Regions from separate parts of the Anoxybacillus sp. EFIL genome, predicted to be linked through region 2. Evidence: a T-box and tRNA genes for the amino acid it is inferred to sense, from the RefSeq annotation. Region 2 holds a T-box; the other holds one or more tRNA genes.

Region 1 (9,496 bases), on a different contig from region 2:
GAACACGTTTGACATGCGGTGGTGTGACTGGACAATGATCTGCCGCATGTCCACATAATGTAACGACTAAATCGGCTCTGTTTAAAATCTCTTCATTGATAATGTCTGATGTTTGGTTTGAAATATCGATTCCTACTTCTTTCATCGCTTTGACTGCGTTCGGATTTAAACCATGCGCCTCAATGCCGGCGCTATATGCTTCCCATTCGTCACCAAGATATTTTTTTGCCCATCCTTCTGCTATCTGGCTACGGCAGGAGTTCCCTGTACATAAGAAATAAATTACTTTTTTCATTTCAATCGACTCCTTTTAATGAATAATAAGTAACCATATATATAACCCAACGAGAGTAATAAATAATGTTGGGATGGTTAAAATTAAACCATTTTTAAAATAAGTGCCCCACGTAATTTTTACTCCTTTTGTTGAAAGCACATGTAACCAAAGAAGTGTAGCAAGTGAACCGATTGGCGTAATTTTCGGTCCTAAGTCCGAACCGATTACATTTGCATAAATTAGCGCTTCCCGAATGATTCCCGTCGTATTCGTATCAGCTATCGCTAGCGCATCAATCATGACTGTCGGCATGTTGTTCATAACAGACGATAAAATCGCTGCGATAAACCCCATGGCAATCGTCGCCATAAACAGCCCTTGATTTGCGGCCGCTTCGATCATATCTGCTAGAATGGTCGTCAATCCTACGTTGCGTAATCCGTATACAACAACATACATCCCAATCGAGAAAAAGACGACAGCCCACGGTGCTCCCTTTAATATTTGTTTCACGTGTACAGCTGGGCTCCGTCTTCCCATCCATAAAAACAATAACGCGACAGCACCAGCAATAAACGAGACAGGGATGTTTACGAATTCACCGACAAAATAGCCGATTAATAAAACCGCAAGAACGATCCACGACAATCGAAACATGCGCACGTCTTTAATCGCTTCAGATGGTTGTTTGATATGCGATAAATTGTAGCGTTTCGGAATGTCCTTTCGAAAATATAAGTAAAGCACCCCGATGCTCGCCGCGAGCGAGAAAAAGTTTGGAACAATCATACGCGATGCGTACTCACCAAAACTAATGCGGAAGAAGTCTGCAGATACAATATTGACAAGGTTGCTGACAACAAGCGGCAACGATGTCGTATCCGCAATAAATCCACTTGCTAAGATAAATGGCAATACGTTTCGTTCATCAAATTGTAATGCGCGTACCATGGCTAATACGATCGGTGTTAAGATGAGTGCGGCACCATCGTTTGCGAAAAACGCCGCCACGAGTGCACCGAGAATGGAAACAAATATAAACATTTTAATTCCATTTCCTTTAGCCGCACGCGCCATATGTAACGCTGCCCATTCGAAGAAGCCAATCTCATCTAAAATTAAAGAAATAATGATAATCGCAATAAAAGCAAGCGTCGCATTCCAAACGATGTTCGTTACATCCATAACATCTTGGAAATCAACGACTCCAACAAGCAATGCTAATAAGGCGCCACCGCAGGCAGACCAACCAATGGATAAATTGCGCGGTTGCCAAATGACAAAAACGAGGGTAATAAGAAAAATCAATGATGCAAGAGTAACGGAAAGCAAAAAACCACTCCTCTCTTTTTATTCACAACGAATGCGCATTCCTTTTTTCTCAAGTTGACGAATGTGTTCTTTTGGATCTGGCAGATAAGCGAAAATGCATTTCATCATTGGATAAAATTCATGTTGTTTATTTAATGAATAAAACACCCATTGCGCTTTTTTTGTCTCTTTCACTAAATCGTTGTCTTTTAATTTTCGTAAATGCTGGCTAATAGCTGGCTGACTCATTTGTAGCATCTCAACAAGCTCACACACACAACAATCAGTTTCACTTAATATAGCTAAAATCATTAATCTTGTTTTATCGCCTAATAGCTTTAGCATATTTGCTGTCTCTTCGATGTGCTGCATATACCTCCCTCCTTCATCCATTAATCATTATATAAGCATATACTTATATAAACAAGTAAAGATTTTGTAAAGAAAAAGGCTTGTAAATACTTTTTTGAAAAATTATTTCTTGTGATTTTTGTCTTTTTTGACTATGATCAAAAAGGAACATGTAGAAAGGGGTATTTTATGCATACAGAGGTATATATTTTATCCGGATTTCTTGGAAGTGGTAAAACGACATTATTAAGGCGACTACTACAAAATGAAAAAGAACGTGGACGGAAAGTGGCGGTGGTAATGAATGAAATCGGTCAAGTATCTATTGATTCGCATGCGGTTTCAAAAGATGCTGTGTTAAGTGAGTTATTAAGCGGCTGTGTATGTTGCACCATTCAAGATCAATTTGAAGTAGAACTTCATTCACTTCTTCAACAACATGAGTTAGACGTCATTTATGTTGAAACGACAGGGGTAGCTCATCCTGTTGAAGTGCTCGATGCGTGTATGTCGCCATTGTTTGCTGATCGCATTCAAATGGGAGGCATTATTACGACAATCGACGCAACACGTTGGGTGAATCGTCAACAACTCTCCATTCCTCTGCAAATGTTGTTAAAAGAACAAGTTCGTCACGCGGATGTATTAATTGTCAATAAGACAGATATATTACGTCCAGATGAACAAGCGAAATTATCGTTTGAGTTACAAACGATCAACAGCGAAGCGCGCACAATTTTCACAACGTTTTCTAATGTACGAATCGAAGATATTCATTTGTTATCGAAGCGGATGAGAAACGAGCATGAGCGAATGAACATCGAAAGACTACGCATTCAAACATACGTACATACATTTGCAAGCCCAATTGACTTAGACGTGTTCGAACACTGGGTACGACAACTTCCTGATACTATTTACCGCATGAAAGGATTTTTACGTTTTACTCATACAAGTGGAGTTTACTCCTTTCAGTATGCATACGGTACACCGCTCTATATGAAAGAGGAAATGAATGTCCCGTTACATTTTGTTATCATCGGTGAACAATTGGATAAACAAAAACTAAAACAACAACTCGATGACATGCAAAAAGGAGAAGGTTAATATCCCTCTCCTTTCACTTTCGTCCGAAATCTGCTTTAATTTCTCCCCATTGCTCGGTTTCCCATTTCATAATTTCATTTGTATAATGGTGCGTGCGCAACCACGCTTCAGCACGCTCAACAAGTTGCCAGACACGTTCTGTTTCAGCGTTGCGAACGAGCGTTGTATTCGCCTTTTTTCCTTTTACCCATTTGATAGCTGTTGCCGAATCAGAATAAATCGGCAAACTTTTGTTTTGTTGTTGTAACCATGCTAATGCGTGAACAATGGCTAAAAACTCCCCAATGTTATTTGTTCCGATCATCGGCCCAACATGAAACAACTCTTTCCCTGTTTTCGTATGTACTCCTCGATACTCCATCCATCCTGGATTTCCGCTACATGCCGCATCTACGCAAATGCTTTCCTCTACATAGTTTGTTGCATGCGCTTTATTTTTTTTCGTTCGGTTTACAAACGGACTAGACGCAAATGCTTGTTCTGCTTCTTCTTTCGATGGAAATGAGCGATATTTCGCCCCCGGAACGCCAATAACGTACGGTTTACACTCGTCCCAAGAAGAAAAAATGCCTGTTTTCGCCCCTTCCCAAACGACATAATATTTTTTCAAATTGTCACATCCTCGCAATTGAAATAAAGAAACAAAGTTGAAGATCACAAAGAAGGAATAAAAGAGGAGATATGGCGGAGGAGGGGGGATTCGAACCCCCGCGGGCTTTGACACCCCTATCGGTTTTCGAGACCGACCCCTTCAGCCGGACTTGGGTACTCCTCCGTATGAGTGGGGTGCCAAAGAAATTATAGCGAAAACATGATTTGTCGTCAATTACCTTTTTTGTTTTTCTATATAGTCAACAAGACCCATTGCACACACTTGTAAGTCGAGCTGAAGTATTTTATATACATCGGCATCATCAGGTACTTGCTGTTTGCGCAAAAATGTTTGGATATGATCAAATAAACGATTGGACACAGCCTCTGTTTTTTCTGTAAAAGATAGATTCATTTGTTCATTTACAACATCATAACCGATTTGCACAAAGAGCGGTAACCAGTAATGAAGTTGATTCCAAACTACTTGTGTATGTGTTGACATACCAAAATGGCCAAAATATATACGATCTGGACGTAACGTCATAAATCTTTCAATCGATGTGCGCATCGCTTCGGGATCAAATTGATTTGGCGATGTAGACGGCAGGTATAACTCAACACCGTACGAAAGCAATTGAGGGTAAAAGACACCGGCTGTATCACCTGTAAAAATGCCGTTACTTGTTTGATCATAAATAGAGAAATGGTGATTCGCATGCCCCGGTGTATGAAGAAACGTTAGTGTACGATTTTTTCCAATTTGTAACGTTTCTCCATCTTCTTTTACAATTAATCGGTCTTCAGGAATTGGAACAATCGGGTCAAATAAAGCGTCAAACGATTGGCCATAAACGGCTTTTGCCCCTGCAATGAGACGAGACGGGTCAGCTAAATGGCGCATGCCTTTTGGATGAACGAATACGCGAGCATTTGGACAATGTTGTAGTAACATCCCCGCCCCACCAGCATGATCTAAATGAATATGTGTAACGATAATGTTTTTTACGTCGTGTAAATCAATAGAGATTGCTTCTAGTCCTTTAAGTAAATGCGGGATAGAAGGGCTCGCACTTGTTTCGATAATCGTCACTTCTTCTTCATGAAAAACATATGCTCCTGTTCGCTGGGCAGTTTGTAGATCATATAAATCAATAAGTGAAATGCCAAATCCTAAATCAACAGGTTGTCCCATACTTATTCTCCCCTCATCTGTTCAATAAGTCTAACGAAATGATACACAATTTTTGCGGTTAATCCCCAAATGACTTTGTCTTTGTAGTAATAAAAATGTTCTTCGATTTGCCTTGGTCGCCAATTATACTGTCTTCCTCCAGGAATATCGTCAAATGGGAAATCGTCTTCGGGCTTTGGTTCGAATTGAACACGATATATTTTTGGTTTCGTTTCAATAAAAAAAGATAACGGGACGGTAAATACATCTTCCACTTCTTTTTTATTGATTTGCATGTGTGCGTTATTCACAAATGCAACAAACGGATAAATGACCATACCAAACGGTGAAAGCACATAATCAAGTGGAACGACATGTGTAATATGTTCTTTTTCAATCCCCAACTCTTCACATGTTTCCCGAATGGCTGTTTCTTGTGGACTTTGATCACACGGATCCATTTTTCCACCCGGAAAACAAATTTCACCTGGCTGTCGACGCAATTGAAATGAACGCACTTCAAATAAGACAAATGTATCATCGTGTTGACGGATGAGTGGAAGAAGAACAGCATATGTAGCGTATTTGTCGAAATCCATAACCGTTGGTGTTCGGTGTCGTAATGCATCCATGACCGTATAAATCTTTTTTTTCATTAGTAAACATCCCTTTTCGTAAATACATAAAAAGAAACGATCAGTGCACCAAGCGCCCAAACGGCGAGCACAGTCATTGAAAAGGAAAGTGTCATCCCATCAATCGGTGGCGCCGTTCCACTAACATAACTTGTGAGTCGTAAATTTACCATAAATAAATATTTCGCAGACTCCCACGATGATACCATGCTTGATAAAATCGCACCTGAAATAAGGGCAGCAAGCATAATTCCCATCACCGCGGCTGTACTACGTATTAATACGGACAACATAAACGTAAGCGTACCGACGACGAGCGAAACAAAAAAAGCAAGCCCGAATTCAATAAGTAAGTATTTCCATTGCGGAATAAGATGAACAGCTGTTGTATTTAGTTCTTCACCTTGAACCGAAAATCCTGTTAAAAGCGGCAAATTCCATCCACCATATCCAAATACAATGCCAGAGATAGCGTATGATAATAGAGCGACAGAAAATACGATAAACGACGTAGATAAAATCATCGCTATATATTTGCTCATTAAAACTTTCCATCGTTTCACAGGACGTGTCAACAACAGCTTGATTGTTCCTCCACTTGCCTCTGATGAAACGAGATCAGCTGCAATGACCATAACGAGAAGCGGTAAAAATAACTCAATGGAGTTTTCAATAAACATGCGCATAAATGTTGGAGCACCCGGTGCCATCGGATTAATATCGTTGTCTAAATAATATTGTTGTTGCTGTAAACGGATTTTAAGAAACTTTTTCCATTCCTCAGAAATGCCTGTTGAGTTTAATCGGTTTTGTGTGTCGATGATTTGTTGTTGTAGCTGTGTGCGCCAATCTGTCGTTCCGATCCGTTCTCGAATCGTTTCGATTTGTTTAAATTGCGCGTATGTAAATAAGCTAACGAGAACAGCAACGATCGCTGCGATAATAAACAAGCGTTTTTTACGAACAATTTTTAACATTTCATTGTATACAAGATTAATCAATCGTTTCCCCTCCCGTTAATTCAATAAATAAGTCTTCTAGTGTTGGAAGTTTGCGTTCAATTCCACTGACATATACCCCTGCTTCAATTAAACGAGCATTGCAACGCGCAATCGTTTCATTTGATTCATAGATTGTCACGAGCGCTCCATCTTTTTCACCGAGCAAAGTCGTTTCATTTTGTAGTATTTGTTTGGCTGTATCTATCGGATCAACGCTCCAATATGTCCGAGCTTGTTCTTGTAGTAAATGTTCGACCGTATCAATACGAATAATCTGACCTTTCGACATAATCGCCACACGATCGCACATAAGTTGTATTTCACTCAATAAATGCGATGAGACGAGCACACTTAACTGTTCTTTTTCAGCAAGCGAGCGAATAAACTGTCTCATTTCACGAATGCCGACAGGATCTAAGCCGTTTGTAGGTTCGTCTAAAATAAGCACCGTCGGTTTTCCAAGTAGCGCTTGTGCAATACCGAGGCGTTGACGCATGCCGAGCGAATACGTACGAACAAGATCATGGATCCGATTTTGTAGACCGACGAGTTCAACCACTTCTTGAATGCGATGAGCTGTAATTCCTGGAACCATTCGTGCGAAGTGTTCAAGATTTTCCCAACCGCTTAAATACGGATAAAGTTCAGGGTTTTCAACAATACAGCCTATATGTTGGATCGCCTTTGTAAATTGTTTTTGTAAATCATATCCGCAAATTGAAATCTTTCCAGATGTCGGTCGAATTAACCCGACGAGCATGCGAATAGTCGTTGTCTTTCCTGCCCCATTTGGACCTAAGAAGCCGAACACTTCTCCTTTTTTTAAGGAAAACGAAAGCCCTTTAATAATTTCTTTTTTTCCGATTGTTTTTCGTACATGTTGTACAACTAACGTTTCTTCCATTATTTTTCCCCTTTCGTTAACGTAATAAGTGAGGCAACACGTTCACCAATTCGTTTATATCCTTCTTTATTAGGATGGAATTTATCTGTATATAAATAGTCGTTTACTTGTAGTTCAAACAAATCATATGTCGGAACACAAATGATGAATTGATAGTCCGCTGCTACTTCAGATGCCACATAATTCCAACTACGTACAACGGCAGATGTTTCTTTCCCATTATCTAAATCATTGAACGGATTATATAAAGCAATGTAAAATACGGGCGCTTCGTTGTTTACTGTGCGAACAAGCTGAAAAATTGTACGTAGCTGTTGGGCAAATTTCTCTTTTTCTTTTTCTAATTGCGTAGTGGATAAGTCTCTCAATGCTTCGCCACCGCGAAATAAGTCGTTTCCTCCAATCGTCATTAAAATGATGTCGGCTTCTTTTAATTGACGTTGCACTTCTTTTTGTTTGAGTTGGCCAATCAATTGTGCAGATCGTTGTCCTTTAATAGCTAAATTGGTGAATTGGACATGTTGATTTGTCCGTTTTTTTAGTTCATCTACAACATAGCCAACATATCCTTTTCCTGTTTCATCTCCCGTCCCGCGCGTTAATGAATCGCCAAGTGCGACAATGGAAAGCGCATCGTTTTTCTTTGTGTTTGACGTTGTTTGCTTTGGTTGTTTTACTGAGGAAGCTTCGTAAAAAAATTGGTCTTGAATAGTGACGATTAAGCCGATAGCCCATAGCAATGTTGTTGCAGCACAAATCGCCACAATCATCCCGATGATTCGTTTAGACACAATACCACCCTTTCGTTATGTTCTATGTATCATCATAAACGATTTGTTGTTTAAACACATAATGAAAACATGCAAAAAAGCGAGCACAATCGCTCGCTTTTAAAATTTTGCTTGATAATGTTCAATTTCCCAAGCATGAACAGCTGTTCGATAGCTATCCCATTCGTTCTTTTTCATTGCGATATACTCGTTAAATACATGGTCGCCTAATGTATGACGTCCAATCGTTCCATTTTCTAATTCTTCAATCGCTTTCCCTAAACTACCTGGAAGGTTTTCGATACGAAGCTCTTTACGACGTTCATTCGTCATATGGAAAATATCTTCGTCGATTGGTGCTGGGCAAGTGAGCTCTTTTTCTACTCCATCAAGCCCTGCCTCAGCAATAACTGCAAACGCTAAATACGGATTAGCAGATGGATCTGGACAACGAAGTTCAACGCGTGTTGCTAATCCTCGTTTTGCAGGGATGCGAATTAATGCGGAGCGGTTTGATGCCGACCACGCAATATAACAAGGCGCTTCATATCCTGGGACGAGACGTTTATATGAGTTTACTAATGGATTCGTAATGGCTGCGAAACTTTTTACGTTGTGCAATAAACCAGCAATAAATTGATATGCCGTTTCAGATAATTGATTGTCATCCGATGGATCAAAAAACGCATTTTCTCCATCTTTAAATAGCGAAATGTTTACGTGCATACCTGAACCGTTAATACCGAAAATCGGCTTTGGCATAAATGTGGCATGCAATCCGTATTTTTTAGCAATCGTTTTTACAACCCATTTATATGTTGTTGCATTATCAGCGGAACTAAGCGCATCCGCATATTTAAAGTTAATTTCATGTTGACCTTCAGCCACTTCATGATGCGAAGCCTCAATCGTAAATCCCATTGCTTTTAATGCACGATAAATGTCTAAGCGAACTCGTTCACCGAGATCTTTTGGTGATGGCTCAAAATAGCCACCGTTATCTTGAGGTGTTGTTGTCGGATTTCCATTTTCATCTGTTTTAAACAAGAAAAACTCTAATTCAGGACCAACGGAGATCGTATATCCTTTTTGTTTCGCTCGTTCAACTGTTTTTTTCAATACGTTACGTGGATCGCCATCAAATAACGTTCCGTCTGGATTCATCACAGAGCAAAGAAAACGTGCTTCTGCATACCCCGCTTCTACTGTCCATGGTAGTACTGCAAATGTTTGTAAATCAGGAAGTAAATATAAGTCTGAGCGATTGATTGGCGAAAAACCTTTGATAGAAGATCCATCAAACATTATTTTTCCTTCTACTACATCATCTAGTTGTTCCGCTGTCACTGTGACGTGCTTTAAAACACCTTCAATA
Region 2 (9,496 bases):
TGGATTGTTAATAAACACGCTTTAAGAAGCTGTACATTCCCATAAAATAATAAAACAGGTTTGATGGCCAAAGGCGCTTCATGAGCGGTATCATAAAACTTTTTTCCATGTTGTAAGTAGTACATAAATGGATAACAATTGTTGTAACTTTTCTTTTCAGCGTCTTCCCGTCCTTCTTGTTTGTAGCGTTCAAGTAAAAATTCGTGTACAAAATTTGATGAGTAAAATACTTCCCACATCGTATATTCTCCTTGTTCAATTGATCGAATTATCTAACATTTTCGTGTTTTCTTGACAGAAAAAAGCGAAGTTGATACTCTACTAATTAATATTTCCAAAGTGAGGGGGAAAAACAATGTGGGAAACAAAATTTGCGAAAGAAGGATTGACATTTGATGACGTCCTTTTAATCCCAGCTAAGTCAGAAGTGTTGCCACGTGATGTCGATTTAACTGTTGAGCTAAGTAAAACGTTAAAATTGAATATCCCGATCATTAGCGCAGGAATGGATACGGTAACCGAGGCGGAAATGGCGATTGCGATGGCACGCCAAGGAGGATTAGGAATTATTCATAAAAACATGTCAATTGAACAACAGGCGGAACAAGTCGATAAAGTAAAACGTTCTGAAAGTGGCGTCATTACGGATCCGTTCTTTTTAACTCCTGAACATCAAGTATATGATGCAGAACATTTAATGAGTAAATATCGTATTTCAGGTGTTCCAATCGTGAACAATGCTGAAGAACAAAAGCTTGTTGGAATTATTACGAATCGCGATTTACGCTTCATTCAAGATTACTCAATGAAAATTTCTGATGTGATGACAAAAGAAAACTTAATTACGGCCCCTGTTGGAACAACATTAGAAGAAGCGGAAAAAATTTTGCAAAAGTACAAAATTGAAAAACTCCCTCTCGTTGATGATCAAGGTGTGTTAAAGGGACTGATTACGATTAAAGATATCGAAAAAGTGATCGAATTTCCAAACGCAGCCAAAGATGCAAAAGGACGTCTTCTTGTTGGAGCGGCTGTCGGGGTTACTGCCGATACGATGTTGCGCGTGAAAAAGCTTGTAGAAGCAAATGTTGATGTCATTGTAGTTGATACAGCTCATGGCCATTCTAAAGGGGTGCTTGAGACGGTACGGAAAATTCGCGACACATATCCGACATTAAATATTATTGCAGGAAATGTCGCGACAGCAGAGGCGACGCGCGATTTAATTGAAGCAGGGGCGAACATTATTAAAGTAGGTATTGGTCCGGGATCCATCTGTACGACACGGGTTGTCGCAGGTGTCGGCGTGCCACAAATTACAGCGATTTACGACTGTGCAACAGAAGCACGAAAATACGGTGTCGCCATTATTGCTGATGGAGGAATTAAATATTCTGGTGATATCGTAAAAGCTTTAGCGGCTGGTGGACATGCTGTTATGCTTGGTAGCTTGCTTGCAGGCGTGTCTGAAAGCCCTGGAGAAACAGAAATTTACCAAGGTAGACGATTTAAAGTATATCGTGGGATGGGCTCAGTTGGAGCGATGGAGAGAGGAAGTAAAGATCGTTACTTCCAAGAAGATAATAAAAAATTTGTTCCAGAAGGTATTGAAGGACGAGTGCCTTATAAAGGACCGCTTGCTGATACGATTTATCAACTTGTTGGGGGATTGCGTGCAGGAATGGGTTACTGTGGCACGAAAAACTTAGAAGAATTGCGAGAAAAAACGCAATTTGTGCGTATGACTGGAGCAGGATTAAGAGAAAGTCACCCTCACGATGTTCAAATTACGAAAGAAGCTCCAAACTACTCATTCATGTAATAACAAATAGACAGAGGTGGAAGATTCCTCTGTCTATTTTTTTTTACAAGAGTATGTTAAAATAACGGTTATGTAAAACAGAGTTGGAGGGTTTGAGCGTGAAAACATGGTACAAGAGCTTCATCATTTCCATTGCAGCAATGTTCTTATTTATGGTGACGTTACCGCAAAATATAAAAGCGGAAGAAGACGTACTAAATATTGAAGCAGATGCCGCTATTCTTGTTGAAGCGGAGACGGGAAAGATTTTATACCAAAAAAACATTGATGCGGTTTTAGGAATTGCTAGTATGACAAAAATGATGACGGAATACTTGTTGCTAGAGGCTATTCATGAAGGGCGCGTAAAATGGGATCAAGAATATGCAGTAAGTGAGTATGTATATCAAATTTCCCAAAAGCGCGATTTATCGAACGTTCCGTTGAGAAAAGACGGGAAATATACAGTGCGTGAACTATATGAAGCGATGGCGATTTACTCAGCAAACGGGGCGACAGTTGCCATTGCAGAAATTGTTGGTGGTTCGGAAACAAATTTCGTTAAAATGATGAATGAAAAAGCGAAAGAGTTAGGATTAAAAGATTACAAATTTGTCAATGCAACAGGATTAAATAACAAAGATTTAGGAGGATTGCACCCAGCAGGTAGCGGAGATAACGAAGAAAATGTGATGTCTGCTCGTGCTGTAGCGACATTAGCGTATCATTTATATCACGAGTTCCCAGAAATTTTAGAAACCGCAAGTATTCCTCGTAAATACTTCCGAGAAGGAACAGATGATCAAATTAAAATGGATAACTGGAACTGGATGCTTTCGGGACTTGTTGCAGCATACGAAGGTGTCGATGGGATTAAAACAGGATATACAGAATTTGCAGGATATTGCTTTACAGGTACGGCAGAGCGAAATGGCATGCGCTTTATTACCGTTGTGATGAATGCGAAAACGAACGGAAAAGGTACGCATTTGTCGCGTTTTGAACAGACGAGAAAAATGTTGGACTACGCGTTTAGCAACTATACTGTGCAACAATTGTATCCAAAAGGTTATATTACAAAAAAACATGAAACGGTAGCAGTAAAGAAAGGGAAAGAAAAAGAAGTTGCGATTGCAACAAAACAACCGTTGTCGCTTGTCATTAAGCGAGGGGAAGAAAAAAAATATAAGCCTGTTGTCGTCATTGAAAAAGAAACGTTAACAGCTCCTGTGAAAAAAGGACAAAAAGTAGGGTATATGTACGTGAAATATGAAGGAACAGACTATGGTTACTTAACAAAAGAAGGAGAAAAGGTAGAGATCGTAACAAAGCGGGCTGTAGAAAAAGCGAATGGTTTCGTTTTGGCGATGCGAGCGATTGGCGAATTGTTCAGTGATATTTGGAATGGTGCTTCAAATGCGATGAAAGGATTATTTTAAAGCTCTCTTTTTAGAGGGCTTTAAAATTTTTATTGTGATTTTTAAAAAAATTGAGTTAAAATAAAGAAATGTAGTTAGTGTTTCTATACTTTTACGTAGTAAAAACGTATGCTAGAATATGGATAGTGTACTGCAGTGATGAATAGTTGTCGCTGGACTGATTTTTCAGTACAATATCACAATAACGATATACATAATGGGAGGAATGAACGGTGGCGGTTACAGGTACAGAACGTGTAAAACGCGGAATGGCGGAAATGCAAAAAGGTGGCGTCATTATGGACGTCGTGAACGCAGAACAAGCGAAAATTGCTGAAGCAGCAGGTGCAGTAGCTGTTATGGCTCTTGAGCGTGTTCCAGCTGATATTCGTGCAGCAGGTGGCGTTGCACGCATGGCTGATCCGACTGTGATTGAAGAAGTGATGAAAGCAGTATCGATTCCAGTCATGGCGAAGGCGCGCATCGGTCATTATGTTGAAGCGCGTGTATTAGAGGCGCTTGGTGTAGATTACATCGACGAGAGTGAAGTGTTGACCCCGGCAGATGAAGAATTTCATATTGATAAACGTCAATTTACTGTACCTTTCGTATGCGGCTGCCGTGATTTAGGTGAAGCGGCTCGTCGTATTGCTGAAGGGGCATCTATGCTTCGTACAAAAGGCGAACCGGGAACAGGAAATATTGTTGAAGCTGTTCGCCATATGCGTAAAGTGAACGCTCAAGTGCGCAAAGTTGTTAGCATGAGCGAAGATGAATTAATGACAGAAGCGAAAAATTTAGGGGCACCGTTTGAAGTATTGTTACAAATTAAACGTCTTGGCCGTCTTCCTGTCGTTAACTTTGCAGCAGGTGGTGTCGCAACACCAGCAGATGCGGCGTTAATGATGCATTTAGGTGCTGACGGTGTATTTGTCGGTTCAGGTATTTTTAAATCAGAAAACCCTGAAAAATATGCGCGTGCCATCGTTGAAGCGACAACTCATTTCGAAGATTATGAATTAATTGCTCATTTATCAAAGGGATTAGGTGGAGCGATGAAAGGGATTGATATTTCTTCGTTGCTTCCTGAACAACGGATGCAAGAACGCGGATGGTAATGTAAAGGAGCAATGAACATGACGAAAATAGGGGTACTCGGATTGCAAGGAGCCGTACGTGAACACGTACGTTCAATTGAAGCGTGTGGTGCTGAAGCGGTAGTTATTAAAAAGGTGGAGCAACTGGCACATATTGATGGTCTTATTATTCCAGGCGGAGAAAGTACGACGATGCGTCGTTTAATGGACAAATACGGGTTTATTGAACCGCTGAAGCAATTCGCTCGTGAAGGAAAGCCGATGTTTGGAACGTGCGCAGGCTTGATTATTTTAGCCAAAAAAATTGTTGGTTACGATGAACCACACCTTGGTTTAATGGATATTACAGTCGAACGCAACTCATTTGGACGTCAACGCGAAAGTTTTGAAGCATCGTTAACGATTAAAGGTGTTGCGGACGATTTTATTGGTGTATTTATTCGAGCTCCGCACATTGTTTCCGTAGGGGACGACGTTGATGTGCTTGCGACATATGAGGACCGTATTGTCGCGGCAAGGCAAGGACAATTTTTAGGATGTTCGTTTCACCCCGAATTAACGGATGATCATCGCATGACACAATATTTTATAAACATGGTTAAAGAAGCGAAAGAATAAACAGGTTGCATTTTGTTTAAACTTATAGTACATTATTTCCAAGAAAATGATATAAAGAAAAAGCGATGACAGGAACTAGTAACAAGCCCTCTTCCTTTCAGAGAGCCGATGGTTGGTGTGAATCGGCAGGAATGACTTGTGAATCCATCCTGGAGCGAAATGCTGAACGCGTGAAGTTAGTAGGCATTTCCGGTGAGAACCGTTACATTTCTCGAGTGGAAGACGCATGTCTTCAACTAGGGTGGCAACGCGGGAATACTCTCGTCCCTTTCTTTTGGGACGGGAGTTTTTTATTTCATAAATCAAAAAGGAGGAATGATGATGTTAGACTTAAAATTTTTACGTGCCAATTTTGAGGAGGTAAAACAAAAGCTTCAGCATCGTGGTGAGGACTTAACGGATTTTGAACAATTCGAGCAGCTCGATCGTCGTCGCCGCGAATTAATTGCACAAGCGGAGGAACTAAAAAATAAGCGCAACGATGTGTCACAACAAATTGCCATCTTAAAGCGAGAGAAAAAAGACGCAGACCATCTCATTGCTGAAATGCGTGAAGTTGGCGATCGCATTAAAGTGCTTGATGATGAATTGCGTGAAGTGGAACAACAGCTTGAGACGTTGCTTTTATCCATTCCAAACGTTCCGCATGACTCTGTGCCGATTGGTGAATCAGAAGATGACAATGTAGAAATTCGTAAATGGGGAGAGCCACGTTCATTTTCTTTTGAACCGAAACCGCATTGGGAAATTGCGGATCGGCTTGGAATTTTAGATTTTGAACGGGCAGCGAAGGTAACAGGAAGTCGATTTGTGTTTTATAAAGGCCTCGGAGCACGATTGGAACGTGCGTTAATTAACTTTATGTTAGACGTACATGTGGAACAACACGGATATGAAGAAGTTTTACCACCGTACATTGTGAATCGAGCAAGCATGACAGGAACAGGACAGCTTCCGAAGTTTGAGGAAGATGCGTTCCGTATCGAGAGTGAAGATTACTTTTTAATTCCGACAGCAGAAGTTCCTGTGACTAACTTACATCGTGATGAAATTTTATCAGCGGACGATTTGCCGATTAAATATGCTGCTTATAGCGCATGTTTCCGCTCAGAAGCGGGATCAGCAGGAAGAGATACGCGCGGATTAATTCGTCAGCATCAGTTTAATAAGGTGGAGCTTGTCAAATTTGTAAAACCAGAAGATTCCTATGAACAACTCGAAAAGTTAACAAATGATGCAGAGCGCATTTTGCAATTATTAGGTCTACCGTATCGTGTCATGAGCATGTGTACAGCTGATTTAGGCTTTACTGCAGCCAAAAAATATGACATTGAAGTATGGTTACCAAGCTATGGTACGTATCGAGAAATTTCTTCCTGCAGCAATTTTGAAGCGTTTCAAGCTCGCCGTGCAAACATTCGTTTCCGCCGAGACCCGAAAGCAAAGCCAGAACATGTGCATACGTTAAATGGATCCGGTTTAGCCATTGGACGAACAGTTGCAGCGATTTTGGAAAATTATCAACAAGAAGATGGAACAGTCGTGATCCCAGAAGTGCTTCGCCCATACATGGGAGGAAAAGAAGTGATTTCATAAGGGGAGAATTTGCTCCCCTTTTTTAATAAAAAGTGTTGACATGGGGTAATGATTATGATAACTTAATACATGTCGATACGGAGGAGTACCCAAGTCTGGCTGAAGGGGTCGGTCTTGAAAACCGAGAGGCGTCGAAAGGCGCGCGGGGGTTCGAATCCCTCCTCCTCCGCCATCATTCGAATGTTTACAGTCCACAGCGCATAAAATGGAGATTGTTTATCGAATAATTCGTTACATATCGTAACGAATTTTTGTTTTATATAAGCAAAACAAAGGATGCCCGAAATGAAGCGAGGGCATCCTTATTTTTTTAATTTGCGATATTGTTCAATCATGTAACCAATTTTTGCGACGATCGGCTCGATCGATTGGGCATCGCGAATAATATCGTATTCATTAATGTTAATGCGCAAAACAGGACAAGCATTAAAACTGTTGATCCATCTCTCATATCTTTCATACATTTCTTTCCAATATTCAATTGGTGTTTGTTGTTCCATTGGGCGACCGCGTTCACGGATGCGTTTAATGATTTCCTCAAAACTTCCTTCTAAGTAAATAAGTAAATCAGGGTGTGGGAAATACGGTGTCATGACCATCGCTTCAAATAAACTTGTATAGGTTTCATAGTCGACTTTTGACATCGTCCCTTTTTCAAAATGCATTTTTGCAAAAATGCCAGTATCCTCGTAAATGGATCGGTCTTGAACAAATCCTCCACCATATTCAAAAATGCGTTTTTGTTCTTTAAATCGTTCGGCAAGAAAATAAATTTGAAGATGGAAACTCCAACGTTTAAAATCGGCATAAAATTTATCTAAATAAGGGTTTGTGTCTACCTTTTCAAAAGAGGTGCGGAATTGAAGTGCATCAGCTAACGCTTTTGTCATCGTTGATTTTCCTACACCAACCGTTCCGGCAATGGTAATAACAGCATCGCTTGGAATATGATATTTTTCTCGTAAATTCATTGTTCTAAGCTCCTTTTAAGAACAGATTGCAGTTCGTTTAAAATGAAAAATCGGTCTTGGTCACGATGAACGAAATCGAGCTCATCTCCGTTAAACCGTAATACAGGAATGTGAGGGTGAGCTTGTTCAAATTGCTCCATTGCTTGTTCGTAAGCATGTGATAATTGTTGCAAATAGTTCGGATCAATGTTTTTTTCAAATTCGCGACCTCGCATCGCGATACGTTTGAGCAACGTGTGCAATGAAGCATGCAAATAAATGACGACATTCGGTTTTGGCATGTCGTTTGTTAAAATGTCATAAATTTGCACATACTTTTCGTACTGCTTTCCCTTTAAAGTCTGTCTAGCAAAGATTAAGTTTTTGAAAATATGATAGTCAGCTACAACCGGTTTCCCATTGCTTAAAAACTTTTTTTCGACATCTTCTAGTTGTTTGTAACGGTTGCATAGAAAAAACATCTCCGTTTGGAAGCTCCACTCTTCAATGTTTTCGTAAAATTTACCCAAAAAGGGATTTTCATCAACAATTTCTTTTAACAATTCATATTGAAAATAGTCTGAAACGACCTTTGCTAATGATGTTTTTCCAACACCAATTGGACCTTCAACAGTAATAAAGGGCACGCGGGACATTGTGTAACCTCCTTTAGGTGAAACCGTCTGTGTAGACAGACAAAATTTATTTTAACATAAAATGATTACTCTGTATGTTGCTTTTTTATTTTGATATACTCTATAGAATAGATGATAAAAAGTACGGGAGTTTCAAAAATGAGAAATGATGAGTATTACATGCGTCTAGCTATTGAAGAAGCAAAAAAGGCGGAGAACATCGGAGAAGTGCCTATTGGTGCTGTTGTTGTATACAATGACGAAGTGATTGCACGAGCTCACAATTTGCGTGAACGAGATCAACGATCGATTGCGCATGCGGAGCTTTTAGCTATCGATGAAGCGTGTCGAAAACTAGGTACGTGGCGACTAGAAGAGGCGACGTTGTATGTGACGTTAGAACCTTGTGCGATGTGTGCTGGAGCGATTGTTCTTTCCCGCATAAAGCGGGTTGTGTTTGGGGCGAGCGATCCAAAAGGGGGATGTGCCGGAACATTAATGAATTTATTACAAGAGCCACGGTTTAATCACCAAGTGGAAGTCGTTAGTGGGGTATTAGCTGAGCAATGCGGAGAAATGCTAAGTGAATTTTTCCGACGTTTACGTCAACAAAAGAAGGCAGAAAAAAATAGTTTAAATTCCAATTAAATTCCATTGTGTAGTCATTGCAATTTGTATGAAAAAGAGATATACTTATACTTGCGTTAGTGATAACGCATTGCCGTGCTAAGCGGGGAGGTAGCGGTGCCCTGTACTCGCAATCCGCTCTAGCGAGGCTGAATTCCTTCTTTAGGTTAGTTTGCTGTAGAGCCTGCCTAGAATAAGTGGTGTTGACGTTTGGGTCCTGCGCAATGGGAATCCGTGAACCCTGTCAGGTCCGGAAGGAAGCAGCAGTAAGCGGACGCTCCCATGTGCCGCAGGGGTGCCTGAACTGAGCTAACTACTCTAGTAACGTCTATGGCAGCTAGTCGACAGAAGGTGCACGGCAATTTACATAGATTGAATCAAAGCACTTGCTTAAAAGGCAGGTGCTTTTTTCATGCGTTTTTTAATGATATAATAAATGAGATATGAGCAAAGAGGAGGGCAGTTTCGTGAGTTATAAAGCTTTATATCGTGTTTTTCGACCGCAAAGTTTTAAGGATGTTGTTGGTCAAGAACACGTGACAAAAACGTTGCAAAATGCCCTGCTTCAACAAAAGATTTCACATGCATATTTATTTTCAGGTCCACGTGGGACAGGAAAAACGAGTATAGCTAAAATTTTTGCTAAAGCGGTAAACTGCGAGCATCGTCCAACAGCAGAGCCATGCAACGAATGTCCGACTTGTTTAGGCATTACGAACGGTTCGATTTCTGATGTATTAGAGATTGACGCAGC

Evidence for each region. The T-box of region 2 lies ahead of serS (serine--tRNA ligase). A T-box ahead of a tRNA ligase gene usually reads a tRNA of that ligase, here a tRNA-Ser.
Region 1: it has a tRNA-Ser gene. The T-box ahead of serS (serine--tRNA ligase) is inferred to sense a tRNA for this amino acid. The anticodon was not compared.

Annotation. Positions count from the first base shown of each region.
Region 1 covers NZ_SDLH01000008.1:124,997-134,492, reverse strand. The annotation lists gene arsC (arsenate reductase (thioredoxin)) at 1-295, opposite strand, end outside; gene ES017_RS12340 (arsenic transporter) at 311-1,609, opposite strand; gene ES017_RS12335 (ArsR/SmtB family transcription factor) at 1,628-1,960, opposite strand; gene ES017_RS12330 (CobW family GTP-binding protein) at 2,129-3,046, shown strand; gene ES017_RS12325 (ribonuclease H1 domain-containing protein) at 3,060-3,656, opposite strand; tRNA gene ES017_RS12320 (tRNA-Ser) at 3,729-3,821, opposite strand; gene ES017_RS12315 (MBL fold metallo-hydrolase) at 3,873-4,832, opposite strand; gene ES017_RS12310 (NUDIX hydrolase) at 4,835-5,467, opposite strand; gene ES017_RS12305 (ABC transporter permease) at 5,467-6,447, opposite strand; gene ES017_RS12300 (ABC transporter ATP-binding protein) at 6,440-7,351, opposite strand; gene ES017_RS12295 (SGNH/GDSL hydrolase family protein) at 7,351-8,142, opposite strand; gene glnA (type I glutamate--ammonia ligase) at 8,242-9,496, opposite strand, start outside.
Region 2 covers NZ_SDLH01000017.1:3,205-12,700, reverse strand. The annotation lists gene ES017_RS14990 (YaaC family protein) at 1-239, opposite strand, end outside; gene guaB (IMP dehydrogenase) at 356-1,822, shown strand; gene ES017_RS14980 (D-alanyl-D-alanine carboxypeptidase family protein) at 1,963-3,240, shown strand; gene pdxS (pyridoxal 5'-phosphate synthase lyase subunit PdxS) at 3,453-4,337, shown strand; gene pdxT (pyridoxal 5'-phosphate synthase glutaminase subunit PdxT) at 4,356-4,934, shown strand; T-box leader at 4,991-5,206, shown strand; gene serS (serine--tRNA ligase) at 5,256-6,530, shown strand; tRNA gene ES017_RS14960 (tRNA-Ser) at 6,610-6,702, shown strand; gene ES017_RS14955 (deoxynucleoside kinase) at 6,833-7,501, opposite strand; gene ES017_RS14950 (deoxynucleoside kinase) at 7,498-8,136, opposite strand; gene tadA (tRNA adenosine(34) deaminase TadA) at 8,275-8,763, shown strand; RNA gene ffs (signal recognition particle sRNA large type) at 8,837-9,101, shown strand; gene dnaX (DNA polymerase III subunit gamma/tau) at 9,210-9,496, shown strand, end outside.